Regions from separate parts of the Psychrobacter sp. N25K4-3-2 genome, predicted to be linked through region 2. Evidence: predicted binding sites of a transcription regulator. Region 2 holds the regulator's gene; each other region holds the start of a gene.
The links. The regulator PhoB, encoded in region 2, activates phosphate uptake and scavenging genes when phosphate is short. The targets are predictions, from matches to a motif close to TGTCATNAANCTGTCATAA.
Positions count from the first base shown of each region.

Region 1: a site for PhoB is predicted at 2,899-2,917, ahead of pstS (phosphate ABC transporter substrate-binding protein PstS). Genes of this name have one in related genera too.
Region 3: a site for PhoB is predicted at 3,196-3,214, ahead of IOD06_RS03515 (porin). Genes of this name have one in related genera too.

Region 1 covers NZ_JADKLX010000003.1:220,387-225,302, forward strand. The annotation lists gene IOD06_RS08830 (hypothetical protein) at 1-79, shown strand, start outside; gene thiC (phosphomethylpyrimidine synthase ThiC) at 344-2,293, opposite strand; TPP riboswitch at 2,542-2,686, opposite strand; gene pstS (phosphate ABC transporter substrate-binding protein PstS) at 2,990-4,156, shown strand; gene pstC (phosphate ABC transporter permease subunit PstC) at 4,365-4,916, shown strand, end outside.
Region 2 covers NZ_JADKLX010000006.1:34,145-39,060, forward strand. The annotation lists gene IOD06_RS12180 (DUF3820 family protein) at 1-612, opposite strand, end outside; gene IOD06_RS12185 (M23 family metallopeptidase) at 793-1,383, shown strand; gene phoR (phosphate regulon sensor histidine kinase PhoR) at 1,380-2,456, opposite strand; gene phoB (phosphate regulon transcriptional regulator PhoB) at 2,519-3,223, opposite strand; gene dtd (D-aminoacyl-tRNA deacylase) at 3,368-3,820, opposite strand; gene asd (archaetidylserine decarboxylase) at 3,937-4,779, shown strand; gene IOD06_RS12210 (DUF1287 domain-containing protein) at 4,893-4,916, opposite strand, start outside.
Region 3 covers NZ_JADKLX010000001.1:890,985-895,900, reverse strand. The annotation lists gene IOD06_RS03525 (malate synthase G) at 1-1,391, shown strand, start outside; gene IOD06_RS03520 (porin) at 2,020-3,066, shown strand; gene IOD06_RS03515 (porin) at 3,352-4,473, shown strand; gene IOD06_RS03510 (CTP synthase) at 4,802-4,916, shown strand, end outside.

The sequences.
Region 1 (4,916 bases), on a different contig from region 2:
AGATGATGATAAGTCCAAGGTTTTGATGCTTGTTAATGACGATAACAAAGAAGCATATGTATTTAGCGTCGTTAGTTAAGCAACCAAATATCTCTAATATTCAATTAAGACCAATAAAAAAAAGCTTGCCCCTAATCTAATTAGAGGCAAGCTTTTTATTTTATCTATTTTTCAGTACTTAAAATCAAACCTCTTTATACAACTGACGACTGTCAGAATGACATTTCTTGGTCATCGCAGTCCTACCTCAACGAATTTTTTCAGCAATGGCTTCACCAAGTTGTCCAACGCACTTCGTATTCATCTCTTTCGCTAGATGACCAGCATTCGTTAAGTTGCCCGCTTAAGGCATTGATTTTTGGTTAGCGGCATTTTTATCCAGTCCTGCCGCATAATCTCGCACGTTCTGAGTGATTTTCATCGAACAGAATTTTGGCCCACACATCGAGCAAAAGTGCGCTGTCTTATGCGCGTCTTTCGGCAGCGTTTCGTCGTGATATTCACGCGCTGTATCTGGATCGAGTGCTAGATTGAACTGATCATCCCAGCGGAATTCAAAACGCGCTTTAGATAACGCATTGTCACGTGCTTGTGCACCTGGATGACCTTTGGCCAAATCAGCAGCATGGGCAGCAATTTTGTAAGTAATGATGCCATCTTTAACATCTTTTTTGTTTGGTAGACCCAAGTGTTCTTTTGGCGTGACATAACAAAGCATGGCGGTGCCGAACCAACCAATCATCGCCGCCCCTATGGCACTAGTAATATGGTCATAACCCGGTGCAATATCAGTCGTTAATGGCCCTAAAGTATAAAATGGCGCGTCCGCACACAGCTCAAGCTGCAAATCCATATTTTCTTTAATACGGTTCATCGCGACGTGACCTGGTCCTTCAACCATGACCTGCACATCATGCTCCCATGCCACTTTGGTCAGCTCACCCAAGGTTTTGAGTTCGCTAAATTGCGCTTCGTCATTGGCATCTTGTAAACAACCCGGACGTAGGCCATCACCCAAACTAAAGGCGACATCATAGGCTTTCATAATCTCGCAGATATCTTCAAAGTGCGTGTATAAAAAGCTCTCTTGTTGGTGCACCATGCACCACTGCGCCATGATAGAGCCGCCGCGCGAGACAATGCCCGTCAGGCGTCCGGCAGTCATTGGCACATAATCCAGCAGTACACCTGCGTGAATGGTGAAGTAATCAACGCCTTGCTCTGCTTGTTCAATTAGGGTGTCGCGGAATATCTCCCACGTTAAATCTTCAGCCACGCCATCGACTTTTTCTAGCGCTTGATAAATAGGGACCGTACCAATCGGCACTGGTGAGTTACGAATCAGCCACTCGCGGGTTTCGTGAATATGATTGCCGGTGGACAAATCCATGATGTTATCCGCGCCCCAACGTGTGGCCCACGTCATTTTTGAGACTTCTTCATCGATAGAGGAGCCGAGCGCTGAGTTACCGATATTGGCGTTGATTTTGACCAAAAAATTGCGCCCGATAATCATCGGCTCAGATTCAGGGTGATTGATGTTGTTGGGAATGATGGCACGTCCAGCAGCCACTTCACTACGCACAAATTCAGGCGTGATAACCGTCGGCGTATTAGCACCAAAGCTCTCTCCGTCATGTTGGCGTATGTCCGTCAAGTCATGCTGCTTTTGGGTTTCGCGAATGGCGATATATTCCATTTCAGGCGTAATAATGCCGCGACGTGCGTAGTACATTTGGGTGACATTGCCTGTTTTACCATCAACATCTTTGGCACGGCGCGGTTTATCAATGTGAGCAAATCGTAAGTTGGCAGTGCTGATATCACGCGCGCGCGTTTGTCCATACTGACTTGATAGACCTGTTAACTGCTCGGTATCTCCGCGCTCGTTTATCCAGCCTTCACGTAGTTTTGGCAGACCTTTGGTGAGGTCGATGGTGGCATTGGGGTCAGTATAAACACCTGAGGTGTCATAGACATAAAACGGTGGGTTTTGCTCCCATTCGTTCTCAGAAACGCCTTGCACAGGGGTAGGATCAAGCGTTATTTCGCGCATCGGTACTTGAATATCGGGTCTTGAGCCTTCGATATAAATTTTACGTGAGGCGGGTAAGATACGGTGTAAGTCGCGGGCATCTTCTTCAAAGCGCGCGTCTGTTTGATGACGATGGGCAGGGGTTTTTAGGGCATCTGCTTTTTTATCCGCTTTGCTGGCAGTCGCGTTGAGCGAAGCATTGGCTGGGATATGAGTTTGAGCAGCTTTTGTGTTCGAGGTAATGTCTGAAATAGTCATATGCTGTCCTAGCGTGTTGGTCTAATAGTATAGGCAACACCGCCAGAATCTGCGGGGGTAAGCATATATGATACGGACAAATTCAATCGTAAAAAAACCTGCTAGCGCTATCAAACCTAAACGTAGTCAGTGATCTTTCGCTGATTGAGGGACGGAACTGATTATTAACGCTATCCACCAGCACAAAAAATACTGGTAGAGGTTGGCGATAATAAAAAGGCATTTCTGCACGCCCTTTGTACTTGTATAACATAGGCTTAAGACTTCCCTGCGTCGGTACTAACCGCATCAGGTTCGGCGGGTGATCTCTCAGCGAATGTATAAAGGCGGCTACTTTAATAAAGCGAATTTAATAAAGCCAGTCTTCAATACACCGCACCCCGAGTCTGTCAGTGTTGTGAATCTTATTCATACTAACAAAATTCTGCACCAACGGCTAATAGTATTTGGCTAATCATATAACAACTTAAGATGGCGTCTGATGGTTTCTATGAGTATGGTTGTATCAGGCTGTTATCTATAAATTATTGATATAATTCGTATTTATTTAAAATATAGCAGTGCTGCCTGAATATTATGTAAAGCGAATGAAAGATTGTGACAACTGTCATCAAACTGTCATAAAGATTTGGCAAGATAGCACGCATATCACAAACAATGCTTTTTCATATCGTTGTTAAACTTCAGGAGTCCTACATGCGTTATTCGTTATTAGCAGTAGCCGTTAGTTGTACATTAATGCTCACGGCATGTAATAAATCAACCGACACGGCAGAGCCCACTGCTGATACTAGCAGTAGCGCTGTTACCACGGCTGAGTCAACCTCTCAAACAGCCTCTTCTGCTACCACAGGTTTTAAATCTGCTGAAAATATCGCCATGAATATCACGGGTGCAGGTGCATCATTCCCGCAGCCTATCTATGCCAAATGGTCTTATGACTACAATGGGGCAACTGGTGGCCAAGTCAACTATCAATCTATTGGTTCATCTGGTGGTATCAAACAAATTCAGTCAAAAACCGTTGATTTTGGTGCTTCTGATGCACCGATGACGCCTGAAGAGCTTGAAGAGTCTGGCCTTATTCAGTTTCCGACAGTTATTGGTGGCGTCGTGCCAATCGTCAACATCGACGGTATAGAGCCGGGCGCATTGAAGCTAGACGGTACGACCTTAGCAGATATTTATTTGGGTAAAATCAGTAAATGGAATGACCCAGCTATCAAAGCTATGAACCCAGATTTGACCTTGCCAGACGCGGCAATCACGACGGTATTCCGCTCAGACGGTTCAGGTACGACTTTTAACTTCACGGACTATCTGGCCAAAGTATCACCAGATTGGAAAGACACGGTTGGTGTTGATAAAACCGTTAAATGGCCGACCTCTGCGACTGGTGCAGGCGGTAAAGGTAATGAAGGCGTATCAAGCTACGTAAACCGTATGAAAAACTCTATCGGCTACGTTGAGTATGCATACGCTAAGCAAAACAAGATGTCACATACGGCATTGAAAAATGCAGCTGGCAACATCGTGCAACCATCAGCTGAGACCTTTGCTGCGGCAGGTGATATTGATTGGTCACAACAAGAAGGCTTTTATAAAGTCATCACCAACTCTGAGACTGACCAAGCATGGCCTATCGCTGCTGCCACCTTTATCTTAGTCCATAAGCAACCAGAGAATCCTCAGCAAGTTGCTGGCGTGTTGAACTTTTTTGACTGGGCTTATAGCCAAGGCGATGACGACGCTATGGCACTAGATTACGTACCATTCTCTGATACGGCAGTGGCCTTGTTCAAAGCAAAATGGAACGACGTAAAAGGTAGCGATGGACAGCCTGTCTATAAACCTGCTCAGTAATTCGATAGTCATTATTTAATAACGATCGAATTACCCTTTCAAACAACTATTCTCCGGTAGTTGTTTGAAAGGTTTTATCACAGCGAATTTAATCGCAAAGCCAATGATACTTATAGCCTCTGATACTTATATCTGTTGAGTTTGTTGTGATAAAACCTGATAAATACGCTCATTTTTTAATCTTATTCTATTGAATGCTGAGACACTTATGACAGACTTAAGGTCCCAACTGGCTAAACAAAAACGTTACGATGCTTTATTCGTTAACTCCACCAAAGCATTTGCCATACTGGTATTGATGTCTCTAGGTGGTATTTTAGTGTCGTTAATTGTCGGGGCTTGGCCAAGTATTCAAGAGTTTGGTCTGGGTTTTTATACCAGCAATAACTGGGACACGGTCGCCAATGAATATGGTGCACTTGCACCCATCTATGGCACCTTAGTGACCTCATTTATCGCCATTCTGATAGCCGTGCCAGTGAGCTTTGGCATTGCCATATTTTTGACCGAAATGTGTCCTGCTTTTCTAAAAAAACCACTTGGTATCGCCATTGAGCTATTGGCTGGTATCCCCTCTATCATTTATGGTATGTGGGGTTTGTTCGTCTTCGCGCCGTTTTTTGGTGATCACATCCAGCCATGGTTTATTGAACACGTCGGGCCTTTACCGATCATCGGTAAACTGTTTGCAGGCGCGCCGATGGGACTGGGGATGTTCACAGCGTCCTTGGTGCTTGCCATCATGATTATTCCCTTTATC
Region 2 (4,916 bases):
GGGCACGTCTTTAATCAGCTTACCTTTATACTTACCAAAGGGCATCTTGCTCACGGGATTGGCTTTGTTAGAGATAGCATGTGCCGCCGCAAAATCAGTCGGCGCAATCTCTAGACGCTCACAGCAAGCTTGATAAAGTAAGTAGCACATACGGGCGTCACCTAGCGCGTCATGAGCGGCTATCGTCATTCTGCTCGCCTCAGACTTGCCCAATAATTGCTCGATACACTTAGATTGACTGTAAGCGCTCCATTCTGGGAAGGCCACGCGCGCCAGCCTCACGGTACAAATCAGCTTGGAAGAAGGGCTACCAATTACCCGCCAATCAAAACGTACGTTGTGACCAATTAAGTACTTGGGCAATTCAAATTGATCCAAATCAAAGCGCTCAAGCCCAGCCACATCTTCATCCGTAATACCATGCACTTTGATAACAACGGGTGATATCGAGCGACCACTGTTGAAATATTTCATCCATTCAAATCCGCTGGCCACATTGATAGTCGCCACCTGAATCGGTCGTGGATCACGGCCTTGATCGGTTTCGGTATCGATAACCAGCGCCGTATCAGCCATGGTAGAAATGTCAGTAGGATTAAAAGTATCAGTCATAAAAATTTAACCATCAATAGCACCATCGTGGCTGAATAGGAACAATAAATAGATAAAACTCTATTTATTGTACTTGTATTTATGGGGGTAAAAACCATAGATAACAATGCTATACACACCTTGTAAGATAGGGGTTTTATAATACTAACTTAAACTACATCAGATATATAAGAGACATCAATGCTAGCAGATGGCAATAATCGACCACCAAAGCCAACACTATTCAGCCGTTTGCTAAGCCTAATAATAAGGGCTACGGTGTTACTAGCGCTGTTATTTGTATTTGATAAATTACTACCTAGCATTAGCCAACAGACACAGTCGTTTGTCGTGGCAAAATGGCAGCAACTGAGTTTATTGCAGCAAGCATTGCCCATAGAAAACAGCCTTCCCAGTCCACTACCAGAGCAGCATCTAACCGACACTTGGGGCGCAGCACGTAGCCAAGGGCGCTCCCATGAAGGCATCGATATTTTTGCAGCGCGGGGCACACCGATACAAGCTACGACGCAAGGCATCGTCAGCAAAGTTGGCGAAAATACATTAGGGGGACGCGTGGTAGTGGTGGTCGGACCGGGCGGCGCAGGACATTATTACGCCCATCTAGAGGATTATGCCGACATCGTGCCCAATGACTGGGTCAATGCTGGTGATATCATTGGCTATGTTGGCGACAGCGGTAATGCTAAAGGAACGCCAACCCATGTTCATTATGGTATTTATATCAATGGCAGCGCAGTGAACCCCTACCCACTTTTACAAAAAGATTAAGGGGCATGGGCAGAACGTACATAAGCGCTAGGAAATACTGCACTAAAGGTCGAGCCTTTGCCTTCTACCGACTCTATGGTTAGTTGCGCCTCATGTTGATATAAGACATGTTTTACAATTGCCAACCCTAAGCCCGTACCACCCGTAGCACGGCTGCGTCCGCTATCGATGCGATAGAAGCGTTCCGTCAAGCGCTCGATATGTTGGGGCGCGATACCTAGACCATCATCTTCGACGGCAAAGCGGCAGCCTTCCGATGTTTTTGTCCAGCTGATAGCGATGTTGCCACCCTTTGGCGTGTATTTGATAGCATTAATCACCAAATTGGATAAGGCGCTCGTTAAGTACATCTCTGAGCCATACAGTCCATCGTAAGTGTCTATCTGCAAATGAATAGTATGACCATATTCTTGGTTATACGCCTGCGCATCATCATAGATATGCGTCAGTAACTTGGTCATATCAATATCATTTAGCTCATGCGTCTCTTCTATTTCGATGCGAGACAACAGCAGTAAGTCATTCACAATCCTATTCATACGGGCAGTCTGCTGAGTCATTAGCTCAAAACCACGCCGCCACTGCGGGGGCATATCCTCTTGATCGGAGAAGTTTTCTAGATAGCCCATCAGTACGGTCAATGGCGTACGCAGCTCATGCGAGACATTGGCCACAAAGTCACGGCGCATTTGCTCCAAATGCTGCAAGCGTGTCACATCATAAATTATCAGTAGTTTTTCATCACCGAAAGGCGTCAGTTCACACTTTAGATAACGTTTAGGATCTCGCCATGACACCATGTGCACACCATCGCTCGGTGGCGTGATAGCCTGATAATACTGGCGAAATTCAGGCACGGTGATAAAGTCAAAAATGCTTTGACCTTTATTGCTTGACTGCAATAACAATAAATCTTCCGCTGCCTGATTCCACCATTCCAAACCATCATCATCATTGAGCAAAATGACCGCATCCCGTAGAGCTAGTAAGGCACTGCGGATTTTTTTGAGTTGATTTGTTGTATTGTGCTGGGCAACCTGCTCTTGCTCATTTTTTATCGGCATTATCGTCATCGTTATCCTTACTACTGTCTTCTACGTTGTTTTACGCTTGCCACAACTTGTTCTGTCTTGGTCTAATTGGATTCAATCAAGCTGGAAAACCGATACCCAGTACCGCGCACCGTTTGTATCAGCGTAGCACAGTCATAAGGCTGTAGTAATTTACGTAAACGCCGAATATGCACATCAATCGTTCGATCTTCAATATAGACATTGCCGCCCCAAACCTGATCTAGCAGCTGTGTCCTTGTATACGCACGCTCTGGATGACTCATAAAAAATGCCAACAACCGATACTCTGTCGGGCCGATATCAATGAGCTGACCTGCCGCCGTTACGCGCTGGCTTTTGGGATCTAAGCTAAGCTTGCCGATTTCGATAGGCTTATCGGCGCTCAATGTACTACTACGACGTAGCACTGCCTTGATTCTTGAGATCAATTCCCGTGTCGAAAAAGGCTTGGTCATATAGTCATCAGCACCTGCATCAAGACCATGAACCTTACTGTCTTCCTCACTTTTGGCGGTTAGCATAATAACCGGTATCTCAGCGAGCAAATCGTCGTTTTTGAGCATACGACAAAAATCAATACCACTTTTTTCGCCGGTCAGCATCCAATCCAATAATATGAGCGCCGGACGGTGATCAACCACTTGCTGATGCGCCTCTGATGCATCGGCAGCCTGCAAGCTATCAAATCCAGCCATCTCTAACGTCATCACAATCATTTCACGAATCGCAGGCTCATCCTCGACGATCAAAATTTGCTCATTGTACATACGGCAACCTTATTATTATAGTCAAAATATCAGCGTTCAAAAAGTTAGCATTCAAAAAATCAAGATACAGAAAGAGGCGATAAACACTCGCCCGTTTCTACTTATTAAACGGACTAATTATGACAGCTTGATGACAGATAATTTTTATACTTCTAATAAAAAGTTTAAGGGCCCATCATTGACGCTGGCAACTTGCATATCAGCGCCAAACTGACCAGTGGCAATATTGTGATGCTGAGTGTTGGCATAATCAACCAGTTGTGCAAACAGCACTTGAGCAGCATCAGGTGCCATCGCGCCACCAAAGTCAGGGCGACGACCCTTGTCTGTTTTTGCCATCAAAGTAAATTGCGACACCAACAACAGTCCGCCACAGACCTGTTGCACATTTTTATCCAGTTTACCGACCTTGGCAGGATCTTCATTGTTTTCAAAAATACGATAGGCCAAGATTTTGTCGATCATGCGTTGGGCAGTTTGCAGGCTATCTTCATGCCCCAAGCCAATATATGCCAATATCCCATGATCGATTTTGCCAATACAATGCTGATCGACGACGACGTTGGCATGGCTCACCCGTTGTATAAGTGCTTTCATTTACTGATTCCTTAACAGATTATGCTCAGACAATAATATGCTGTCCATGATAAAATACAGCTATTAACTTGCCTAATTTTTATTCTTATTTCCAATCCTATTTTGGTAGCCTTATTATGAATGTATTTACCACCTTACAACAGCTTGTCCCGCAGCAGCAGCTGAGTAAAGTCGCTGGGCGTCTAGCCGCCAGCCGTCATCCGTACGTCAAACGTGCCTTTATTCGTGGCTTTGCCAAAGCTTACGGCGTCAGCTTAGGTGAGTATGAGCGTCAGAGCTTTAATGCTTATGAGAGCTTTAATGACTTTTTTACCCGTGAGCTCAAAGAAAATGCACGTACTATCGACAGCAGCGCCAACGGTATTGTCAGTCCTGCTGACGGTATCATCTCGCAGCTAGGTCAAATTGAAGACCATAAACTACTACAGGCCAAAGGTCGTCATTATGATGTTGGCCAATTACTTGCTGACAGCGAAGATGGTAGCTACTTCGCTGATGGTAGCTTTGCGACTGTTTATCTCGCGCCTAGTAATTACCACCGTGTGCATATGCCATTTGCGGGTACATTAACTAAGACCCGCTATGTGCCAGGCACACTGTTCTCTGTCAATAATACCACGGCCGAGAACGTGCCTGATTTATTTGCTCGTAATGAGCGTTTGGTCTGTTTATTTGATACAGAATACGGCAAAGCTGCCGTGGTAATGGTCGGCGCTATGATCGTCGCTGGTATCGAAACCGTCGCCACTGGCAAAATCAGCCGCACTGAGGACATCCAAGAAGCAGATCACGACATGAGCTTTGAAAAAGGCGCTGAGCTTGGACGCTTTTATTTGGGTTCAACGGCGATTGTCGTTTTGCCAAAAGCCGCAAAAGCAGATTGGCAGGACAGCATGAAAGCCAATAGCGTGGTAAAAATGGGACAGTTATTGGGTCAAGCAAAAGCTCAGCAAGCTTAATTTGTAAGAAACTCATAATACTGAAAAGCCCAGTTAAACGTAGATAATGACGTTTGACTGGGCTTTTTATTCATTGCTTTCTACTGAAAATAACGACTCATAGTGAAAGCACTCTAATATCGAAAGTGCTTATGAAT
Region 3 (4,916 bases), on a different contig from region 2:
AATCAGCGATTACGGCGATTCAGGATTGTGAAGATTCAATCGCTGCTGTCGATGCAGAAGAAAAAGTAGAAGTATATCGCAACTGGCTGGGTCTAATGAATGGCGACTTGCAAGAAACCTTTGAAAAAGGGGGCAAGACCAGTACTCGTAAGCAAAACCCAGACCGCGAATATAACACCCCAGACGGTGGAAAGCTGATCTTACCTGGCCGTTCACTACTATTGATTCGTAACGTTGGTCACTTAATGCAAAACCCTGCAATCTTAGTTGATTTGGGCAATGGTCAAGAACAAATCTTTGAAGGTTTAATGGATGGCTTGATTACGCCACTATTGACGCTCAATGATTTGAAAGGCAAAAATGAGCTATCAAACTCACGTAAAGGCTCGATGTATATTGTGAAGCCAAAAATGCATGGCCCTGAAGAAGTTAAAATGGCCAATGACTTGTTTAACGCTTCAGAAGATTTATTAGGGCTTGAGCGCAACAGCCTTAAAATCGGCATCATGGATGAAGAGCGTCGCATGACGGTTAATTTAAAAGAAGCCATTCGCCAAGCGAAAGAGCGCGTTATCTTTATTAACACTGGTTTCCTTGACCGTACTGGCGATGAGATGCATACCAGTATGAACGCAGGCCCATTTGTTCCTAAAGGTGATATGAAGTCACAAGCATGGCAGCCAGCCTACGAGCAGTGGAACGTTGATATCGGTCTAGAGACTGGCCTGCAGGGTGTTGCTCAGATTGGTAAAGGCATGTGGGCGAAGCCTGATGAGATGAAAGAGATGATGGATACCAAGGCCGCTCATCCTAAGTCTGGTGCGAGTACGGCGTGGGTACCATCGCCAACAGGTGCAACCTTACACAGCATGCACTATCATCAAGTCAACGTCGCTGATGTACAGGACAGCCTAAAATCACGTGAGCGTGCCAGTTTAGACGATATCTTGACCATCCCATTGGCGAAAGACACCAACTGGACAGACGAAGAGAAACAGCAAGAGCTTGAAAACAATGCTCAGGGCATCCTAGGTTACGTCGTACGCTGGGTAAACCAAGGCGTTGGTTGTTCTAAAGTCCCTGACATCAATGACGTTGGTCTCATGGAAGATCGTGCGACCTTGCGGATATCGAGCCAACACATTGCCAACTGGTTGCATCATAACGTCGTGAGCGAACAGCAAGTGATGGATACGATGAAGCGTATGGCAAAAGTCGTCGATGAGCAAAATGCAGGTGATAGTGACTATCAGCCAATGGCAGATAACTTTGAACACTCTTATGCGTTCAAAGCGGCTTGTGATTTGGTGTTTAAAGGTCGCGAGCAGCCAAGTGGTTATACTGAGCCACTATTGCATCAAGCGCGTCTTGACCTCAAAGCAAATGCCTAAAACGATAGGTTAAGTATCATGTTTGCTCATGTAATCTAAGTGCTATTTAAGCCTCTAGGCATGATCAGGCCTTGATGTATCTTACCCGTTTGTGACTGTCATATGTGTCAGAAATATGACAAACAATTCTTTATGAGCGCTATTTATTTATCAATAAGTAGCGCTTTTTTTGGGTCAATGTATCGTATTTATTACCGCCAATTAATATTATCAGTAATGATATTAATTAATGGGTATCGTATCTATTTGAGTCGATAGGGGTTTTTTCATAACGGTTCAAATATGACAAAGCATTTGTTATTCGATAGTAGATGTATCGAAAAAGCAAAAAAAAATGTTGCAAATTATGTCAAAGTTGTTATGCTTGTATTCGAAGTATGAGTTTGGTAACGGATGTTACGCAACGGAGTGATAAAGACCAAAGATTACATGGCAGTTACGTTCTAATCCCAGTCATGTGAGTCATGGTTTTTTTTGTCTTATTGTAGTAGAAATTCGCCACACTTGTTTTAGACCAATCTCGGTAGCCAGTTACACATTATATCTTTGAGGATTTGTGACGATACCATTATGGGCGCCAGCTAATCATAGCTTGCTCATTACTACAATTGTAAAGTGGAGATACCCCATGAAAAAACTACTTTTAGCTACAGCCATCGCAGCCCTATCTGTATCTGCAGCCAACGCAGCACCTACTGTTTATGGTAAAGCTTTCGTTACTGCTGACTATGTAAATGCTGAGCGTGATGGTAACGATGATCAATTCGACGTAGACAGTGATTCAGTACAAATCAACTCAAACATTTCACGCCTTGGTTTTAAAGGTTCTGAAGCAATGACTGCTAACACTGATGTTATCTATCAGTTAGAGTATGGCATTGCCATCGATGGTACTGATGACAATATTGGTCTTAAAAGCCGTGATACCTATCTTGGTCTAAATAACAAGCAATATGGTCAATTCCGCTTTGGTCGTAACTACTCAGTAACTGACTACATCAACAACGTTACTGTTACTGAAGGTTTTTGGGATAATTTAGGTGTTAGTAATCTTGATATGGAAGGCGATGTTCTTGATGCTGTAACTATGGCTGATGGCGGCCGTGTCAATGACTCTATCGTATGGATTGCCCCTAAATACAACGGCTTGCCTTTAGAGCTTGCTCTACAATACGGTGCAGACGAGCGCTTTGTAACTGACAGTGACGACCGTGACAGTGGTTATGGTGCTTCATTAATGTTTGACCAAGGTACAGGCTTCACTGCTGGTGTTGCTTACGAAAAAGACATGAGCCAAGCTGGTGATCTTTTACGTGGTAGTGCTACCGTTGATCTAGGTAAATACATGGCTTATCCAGTTATGTTAGGTGCCATGTATCAAGTAGCTGATTTCGATGGCGGCGATGAAGATGAAAAAGGTCTAATTGTAAGCGCTGAAATGGGTCTAGCTAACTTTGCTCGTCCAGCATCTGTATATGTACAGTACAATGGTACTGAAAACTTGGCTGGTTTTGATAACCGTGATTCAGATCAAGTTGTTGTAGGTGGCAAATATAACTTTAAAGACAACATGATTGCTCATGCTTATGTTGGTAACAACTCTGCTGAAGACAAGAATAGTAATACTGATCTTGACGTATTCGCACTTGGTGGCGGTCTAGAATACTTATTCTAGTATCACACTCAAGTAGATAGTATAAAAAAACTCATCCTTCGGGATGAGTTTTTTTATGCGAAAAAAGAAAGTAGCCCTCCATTGTAATCAGTCTTAAAATAGATAGTTACAGTCATGTAAATTTTGTTCTTTCATCTTACTGTAATATTTGCTTGATAAAGTAGTGTCTAAGCCGTTCTGGTGGCTCGTTATATATCATGGTCTTGGGAGTTTGTAGCAATACCATTGTACATGCCAGTCAATCTTAGCCAATTTATCACTCAAATCGTCAAGTGGAGATACCCTTTGAAAAAATTACTTTTAGCCTCAGCAATTGCAACGCTATCAGTTTCTGCCGTTCAAGCCGCGCCAACGGTTTATGGCAAAGCATTCGTCACTGCTAACTATGTCAACGCTGAGCTTGATCGTCAGTCTATGGATCTGCCTAACGACACTATCAATATTAATGAAGACAGCAGCTCAGTACAAGTCAGCTCGCATTCTTCACGTCTAGGGTTCAAAGGGTCCGAAGCAATCACTGCTAATACCGATGTGATTTATCAATTAGAGTATGGCATCAAGATCGATGACAGCGGTAGCAGCAACATTGGTTTTAAAAGCCGTGACACCTATTTAGGTTTTAAAAATAAAGACTACGGTCAATTTCGCTTTGGTCGCAACTACTCGGTGTCAGATTACGTCAACAACGTAACCGTTAACGAAGGTTATTGGGATAATATCGGCTCAAGCTCTCTTGGTGGTGATGGTACACTGAGTGAAGCGCTTACCTTGACTGATGGTAAGCGTATTAATAATTCAATCGTATGGATTGCACCCAAATACAATGGTCTACCATTAGAGCTTGCCTTACAATACGGTGCTGATGAGTCTTTTGTCTCTGATAGCGATGACCGTGACAGTGGCTTTGGTGCTTCACTGATGTTTGATCCAGGTACTGGCTTTACCGCAGGTGTGGGTTATGACAAAGACATGAGCGTCACAGGTGAGATTCTTCGTGGCAGTGCCAGTGTCGATTTGGGCAAATACATGGCTTATCCAGTGAAGCTAGGCGCGCTATACCAGCAAGTTGATTTTGATAATTCAGATGATGAAGAGAAAGGATTGGTCGTCAGTGCTGAGATGGGTTTGACTAACTTTGCTCGCCCAGCATCTGTTTATCTTCAGTATGATAAGACTGAAAACTTGGCTGGCCTTGGTGGCAACGACTCAGACCAAATTGTATTGGGCGGTAAATATAAGTTCAAAGACAATATGATTGCTCATGCTTATATCGGTCAAAACTCTGCAGATTTAGAAAACGGTCTGCTCGTTGTTAGAAACAATGCTGATGATACCATTGACTCAGTTAAAGCTCGTGGTGATGCGGATGTGTTTGCTATCGGTGGCGGTTTAGAATATAAATTCTAACTCAATATAGTCAGTTCAATATAAAAAAGAGACAGTGTGACTGATATGAATTTTTTGTACCCTCTGTCTGCGCTTGCACAGCAAGCAAGAAAAATTTGTACCAGTCATACATTATAATGTCGTGTATCTATTTTATTTAGTATCGACTATATGCTGCATAAATACTCTGCTAAAAAGCTCATCCTTCGGGGTGAGTTTTTTTATTATGCGGTTTTAATCAATAAACATTGAGCAAAAACCAAGAGTTTCTGATAGTTTGCGCTTTTGCCCTATATTTTTTGGCGTATCTTTAGTAAAATCCTTCTTTACCAATTACCGAAAGAGTACTATGACCAAGTTTATATTTGTGACCGGTGGGGTAGTGTCCTCACTAGGAAAAGGTATCACTGCTGCTTCTCTTGCTGCGATACTCGAAGCGCGCGGTGTGAACGTGACAATGACCA